2 regions of the Erwinia sp. HR93 genome follow, and region 2 is predicted to be linked to the other one. Evidence: predicted binding sites of a transcription regulator. Region 2 holds the regulator's gene; the other holds the start of a gene.
What was found. Region 2 encodes Fur, which represses iron uptake genes when iron is present. Its sites were predicted from a motif close to ATAATAATGAGAACNACTATCAA; they were not measured.
Positions count from the first base shown of each region.

Region 1: sodA (superoxide dismutase [Mn]) is a predicted target of Fur. The motif match lies at 1,455-1,477, and genes of this name have one in related genera.

Region 1 covers NZ_JAXUDP010000001.1:791,004-794,427, reverse strand. Annotated here, with positions in the region: partial or broken gene yiiM (6-hydroxyaminopurine reductase) at 7-689, opposite strand; gene sodA (superoxide dismutase [Mn]) at 760-1,380, opposite strand; gene rhaT (L-rhamnose/proton symporter RhaT) at 1,674-2,708, shown strand; gene rhaR (HTH-type transcriptional activator RhaR) at 2,705-3,424, opposite strand, start outside.
Region 2 covers NZ_JAXUDP010000001.1:2,487,453-2,490,876, reverse strand. Annotated here, with positions in the region: gene ybfE (LexA regulated protein) at 82-363, shown strand; gene fldA (flavodoxin FldA) at 511-1,041, shown strand; gene fur (ferric iron uptake transcriptional regulator) at 1,345-1,794, shown strand; gene glnS (glutamine--tRNA ligase) at 1,973-3,424, opposite strand, start outside.

The DNA of each region.
Region 1 (3,424 bases), 1.7 Mb from region 2:
GCGCTCTCAGCGCCGGCCAAAAAGCCGGTGGGAAAAGCTTTCTATCTCGCCAGAAATTCGCCGCGTCTGAATGGTCTTTGTCCAGCTCGCGGATAACCCCGCTGCGCTTAGCAGGCGCTGGTATTGCTCATCGTCAAAAGGAAATGCCAGGCGATGGCTCCCGCTTCGTATACGCTGACATCGCTAACGCGAGAAACGCGTTCCAGCGGCGCATCTGCGCTCACGCCTCCACCGGCGATCGTCCGATAAAGCCAGCCGGTTCTGACAGTGTCTTGCATAAGCTGCGAGATATCATCAATGTCGAAATGAAAGTTCAGTTTATAGCAGGGGGAACGCGGCTGAGTAACCTGAATCAGCGTCTTTCCCCAGCGGAAAATATCGCCGATATTGACATTGTGCTCATCCAGCCCTTCGGTAGAAAGATTCTCACCAAATGCCGGGGCCGTAAAATGCTCAGCCAAAAGCGGGAAATCCCTGGCCCAGCGCTGATAGTGCTCACGGGGATAATGACACAATGCACGGTCAATACCACCGTGTATGCCGCGCGCGGCCTCGGCCTGCTGATCGCCCTCCAGCCCAAGCGGCGTCAGCATTACTTCGCCATCAACCAGCCGCTTATCTATCGCGCTGGGATGGCTACCGGGGTAATCACAAATCTGACCGAGATAAACTTGCACTGGATAACGCATTGCCACTCCTCTATTGCGAACACAAAAAAGCGAGCCAATAGGCTCGCTTGTTGAATGTAAGATTGCAACGTTATTTTTTTGCTGCAAAGCGCGCTGCGGCTTCATCCCAGTTCACGACATTCCAGAATTCTTTGATGTAATCCGGACGACGGTTCTGGTATTTCAGGTAGTAGGCGTGCTCCCACACATCTAGCGTCAGAATGGGATAGCCGGAAACTCCGGCAATCGCCTCACCCATCAGCGGGCTATCCTGGTTCGGGGTAGAAGCCACAACCAGTTTGCCATCTTTCAGCACCAGCCACGCCCAGCCAGAGCCAAAGCGGGTTGTAGCTGCTTTCTCAAATTCTTCTTTGAATTTCTCCACGCTGCCGAAATCGCGCTCGATGGCAGCTTTTAGGTCGCCCTGCAGGGTGGTGCCTTTTTTCAGGCCTTTCCAGAACAGGCTGTGGTTAGCGTGACCACCCGCGTTATTACGCAGCGCCGTTTTTTTGTCTGCCGGAACCTGGTCCAGTTTGGTGATAAGTTCATCAATCGGCAGATTAGCCAGCTCGGGCAAGCTTTCCAGCGCGGCATTGGTGTTATTAACGTAAGTCTGGTGGTGCTTAGAATGGTGGATTTCCATCGTCTGCTTATCAAAATGCGGTTCCAGAGCATCGTAAGCGTAGGGTAGCGACGGCAATGTATAACTCATAGTCTCATCTCCATTATTGAGCGGCCGAATATTGTTAATGCCGCGTGAGCAATCGGTTTATTATAGTTAATTAAATGATATTGAAAATGTTTATCAGTGCCTTACTCTTCGTCCGGTTATTTACTGTGCGACAGAATGACAAAAATGTGAAGGCAGGCAATTGATTCCTGCGCATTTTGCCAGTTCGCCCATGAAGGCGGCAGCGGTATAAAGGTTATCCATCCCGTCACTTTTTAGACTCCTGCTATAAGCGGCGTTTTCTCCGCTAACCCGCAAACCAGGGAGTACAAATAATGAGTGACGCAATAACAATGGGGATCGTCTGGCATCTGGTCGGCGCGGCAAGCGCGGCCTGTTTCTACGCCCCGTTTAAACGAGTCAAGGAATGGTCATGGGAGACTATGTGGTCCATCGGCGGTATCGTCTCATGGGTCATTTTGCCTTCCGCGATAAGCCTGGCGCTATTGCCGCATTTCTGGGATTACTACAGCGCCTTTGGGGCATCAACATTACTGCCGGTCTTTTTATTTGGCGCGATGTGGGGCATCGGCAACATCAACTACGGGCTGACCATGCGCTATCTGGGTATGTCGATGGGAATCGGCATCGCGATCGGCATTACGCTTATCGTCGGTACCCTCATGACGCCTATATTGGGCGGAAAGTTTTCCGTTCTGATTGGCACTACCGGCGGACGTATGACACTGCTGGGCGTTTTTGTCGCACTAATTGGCGTCGCTATTGTGACTCGCGCAGGTCAGCTTAAAGAGCGGCAAATGGGAATTCGGGCCGAAGAGTTTAACCTGAAAAAAGGGCTGGTTCTGGCAGTCATTTGCGGTATTTTTTCCGCCGGTATGTCGTTTGCCATGGATGCCGCAAGGCCCATGCATGAAGCCGCAGCGGCGCTGGGTGTCAACGCTATGTATGTAGCGCTGCCTAGCTATGTGATTATCATGGGCGGCGGCGCACTGGTAAACCTTGGTTTCTGTTTCATACGCTTAGCGAAAGTCCCCGAACTATCGATAAAACGCGATTTCTCACAGGCAAAATCGCTTATCATCAGCAATATTCTGCTCTCCGCACTTGGAGGCACGATGTGGTATCTGCAATTCTTCTTCTATGCCTGGGGCCACGCCAGCATTCCTGCGAAGTATGACTATATGAGCTGGATGCTGCACATGAGCTTCTACGTACTCTGCGGCGGTCTGGTGGGTTTAATTCTGCGGGAGTGGAACAACGCGGGGCGGCGGCCAGTAGGCGTGCTCAGCGTAGGCTGCGTGGTGATTATTATTGCCGCCAATATTGTCGGCCTGGGAATGGCAAGCTAACTTGCCCCCGCCCCTGCATGATGCTGACGCCACTGCCGGGGCGTCAGCCCCGTTTCACGCGCAAAAACCACGGAAAAGTAATTACTGTCCTCAAAGCCACATCGCATCGCGACCTCGCTCACCCGCAGCGCAGACTGCTGTAACAGATGCTGCGCATGGCAAATGCGTAACTGACGTAAATAATGGTTAATCGACATTCCGGTCTGCTGTCGAAACTGCTGGCGCAGTACCCGTTCGCTACAGCGATTTTCAGCGCAGAAAGCATCCAAATCAAACGCGCAATCAAGACTGGCGGAGAGATGCGCAATCAAGAGATCTAATACGCTCTCTTCCTTATCCCGCGCCCGGTCAGGACGGTAACGATAGCGCCGTAATGCTATAAGCAACTGTAAAAATAACGTTTCGGATAACGTATGTGAGAACGCATCGGGGCAATGATTTTCATGCTCAAGCTGATTAATGATACTACGCGCCTGCGTCATCCCCTGGCTGCTCAGGCGCCAGGCGCGCGACATTGCGGCCCCGGGCGCTTCGGCAGGAATTACGGCAGGCCAGTCAAACGCTAGCTGAAAACGCTTTGGGCACCAGATAATATTTTGCAGCACCAAATCATTAACGGACGCGTAGCTATGAACATCTTCTGCGCGGATGTAAAACAGGTCTCCCCGAGTAATACGATATGCCCGACCGTTAAGTTTATGCAGGCCATTCCCACG
Region 2 (3,424 bases):
AGAAGCCACTGATGTATGATGGCGCGCTGTAATACACCCAAGCACACGCTCTCGTAGCCTGTTCCCCTGTTACAACAAATCATGGCCAAAGAACAAACGGACCGCACCACGCTCGATCTGTTCTCGGACGAACGCCGTCCGGGTCGACCGAAAACAAACCCGCTATCACGCGATGAGCAATTGCGTATCAACAAACGCAACCAGCTTAAACGCGATAAAGTGCGTGGGTTAAAACGCGTTGAGCTTAAACTCAACGCCGAGGCTGTGGATGCGCTTAATGATTTAGCGCAGGCCCGAAACATCAGCCGTAGCGAGCTTATTGAAGAAATGCTGTTAGCCCAGCTACAGCACCTTCCGCAATAGCCTCCGCCGCTCATTGCGAATGTTGCATACTGTGCACCCAGTCAGCGTTAGCTGTTTTCGCCCCACGGCAGCTTCTGCTATGATTGCCTCATCTGTGGGCTTTTAACAGCCACCATACCTTATCCGTATCAAGAGGTTATTTTATCCATGGCAACCGTAGGCATTTTTTTTGGCAGCGACACCGGTAACACTGAAAATATCGCAAAGATTATCCAAAAGCAGCTCGGTAAAGATATCGCCGAAGTACACGACATTGCGAAAAGCAGCAAAGAGGATCTGGAGGCGTTTGATATATTGCTTCTTGGCATCCCTACCTGGTACTACGGTGAAGCTCAATGTGATTGGGATGACTTCTTCCCAAGTCTTGAAGAAATAGACTTCAACGGTAAGCTTGTTGCGCTATTTGGCTGCGGCGATCAGGAAGACTATGCGGAGTATTTCTGCGACGCGCTGGGAACTATCCGGGATATCATTGAACCCAATGGCGCGACTATCGTCGGCCACTGGCCAACCGAAGGTTATCACTTCGAGGCTTCAAAAGGGTTATTCGATGACTCTCATTTTCTGGGCCTGGCAATTGATGAAGACCGCCAACCCGAACTTACCGGCGAGCGCGTTGATAAGTGGGTAAAACAAATCGTCAGTGAGCTTAACCTTACGGATATCGCCGGCGCATAACAACCCGTCTGTCGGTGCGCCCTGCGCGCCGACTTTGAGCGATTGATAGATATCATCAATACAAATAATCGCTACATTTTTTTAACTTTATCCCACGAAGCTGTACAATGGCCCCTGCTTATTCGGGCTGTGTCGTTCATCCAATGCTATCACCGCTGTTTCCTGGTGTGTTTTTACCGGATGGCCGCAGTTTCCATTTAGTAACGTCGGCTCTATAATGAGACGCATTCATTATTGGGTAAATGCTATGCAAAGCTTCCTCACCTGAGGAAGTAAGTCATTAAGTAACAGGACATATTCCGCATGACTGACAATAATACCGCATTAAAAAAAGCAGGGCTGAAGGTCACGCTTCCCCGATTAAAAATTCTGGAAGTGCTACAGGGACCTGAAAACCATCATGTCAGCGCGGAAGACTTATATAAACGCCTGATCGATATGGGCGAAGAAATTGGGCTAGCCACCGTCTACCGCGTACTTAATCAATTCGATGACGCAGGTATTGTCACCCGCCACAATTTTGAAGGCGGCAAATCAGTCTTTGAACTCACCCAACAGCAGCATCACGATCATTTGATCTGTCTGGACTGCGGCAAAGTCATTGAATTCAGCGATGACTCAATTGAAGCCCGTCAGCGGGAAATTGCTCAACGTCATAATATTCGGCTGACTAACCACAGCCTTTATCTATACGGCCACTGTGCCGAAGGCGATTGCCGGGAAGATGACAGTGCTCACGATAACAACGCGTGACATGGATTATGCCGGGGTCTTCCCCCGGTACGTTTGTTTCTAACTCACCGCACGATAAGCAATCCCGCCGTCACATTTACTATTCCCCTCCAGCATATCCAGTCTGCCCAATAAAATTCCTGGCCCAAAAAAAAGCGCCGCAATCGCGACGCCTCTATCAATTGCCAGGAAATAGGCATTAAGCACCTATTTTGGCCCAAGTATCACGCAGCCCAACTGTGCGGTTAAATACCAGCTTATCGGCACTGGCGTAACGGCTGTCGAGACAAAAATATCCCTCTCGCTCAAACTGTAGCGCTCTTCCGGCTTCCGCTGTTTTCAAACTCGGCTCGGCATATCCCTGGCGAATAACCAATGATTCAGGATTAATCGTTGCCAGAAAATCGTCCGCAGCAGCAGGGTTAGGCACGCTGAATAGACGATCGTATAGACGAAATTCAACGGGTAAAGCATGCCCGGCACTCACCCAATGAATAACGCCCTTCACTTTGCGCCCGTCGGCAGGATCTTTGCTCAGTGTCTGCGGATCGTAAGTACAGCGAATCAGCGTGATATTTCCCTCTGCGTCTTTTTCTATGCTCTCCGCTTTAATCACATACGCATTACGTAACCGCACCTCTTTACCCATGACCAGGCGTTTGTATTGCTTATTCGCTTCTTCACGAAAATCAGCGCGATCGATCCAGATTTCGCCGCTAAAAGGAACCTCGCGGGCGCCCATTTCAGGATTATTAGGATGATTGGGCATAGATAGCATTTCAGCGCTGCCCTGCGGGTAATTTTCTATGACCAATTTTACCGGATCGATAACGGCCATAGCGCGCGGCGCATGTTCATTAAGATCGTCTCGAATACAGGATTCCAGCGCGGCCATTTCCACGTTGTTATCCTGCTTCGTCACACCGATACGCTTACAAAACTCACGAATCGCTGCAGCGGTATAGCCACGGCGGCGCAGCCCGGAGATAGTTGGCATGCGAGGATCATCCCAGCCTTCAACGACGCCGTCGGTAACCAATAAATTCAGCTTACGCTTCGACATCACGGTGTATTCAAGATTCAGACGCGAAAATTCATACTGGCGCGGATGAAGCGGAATAGAAATATTGTCCAACACCCAGTCATAAAGCCGACGGTTGTCCTGAAACTCCAGCGTACAAAGCGAGTGTGTAATCCCTTCGATAGCATCGGAAATACAGTGAGTGAAATCGTACATGGGATAAATGCACCATTTTTTACCCGTTTGATGGTGCTCTGCAAATTTCACGCGGTACAAGACCGGATCGCGCATGATAATAAACGGTGAAGCCATATCGATTTTCGCACGCAGACACGCTGCGCCTTCAGCAAATTCACCGCTGCGCATTTTTTCAAACAGGACGAGGTTCTCTTCAACGCCACGCTCGCGATAAGGGCTATTCTTACCCGGCTCAGTCAGCGTACCGCGATATTCACGGATCTGTTCAGGCGACAATTCATCAACGTAGGCCAGCCCTTTATTAATCAACTCCAGCGCATACTGATACAGTTGATCAAAATAATCAGATGAATAGTGAATATCACCGGCCCAGTGGAACCCCAGCCATTCAACGTCATACTTAATAGAATCGACGAATTCAATATCTTCTTT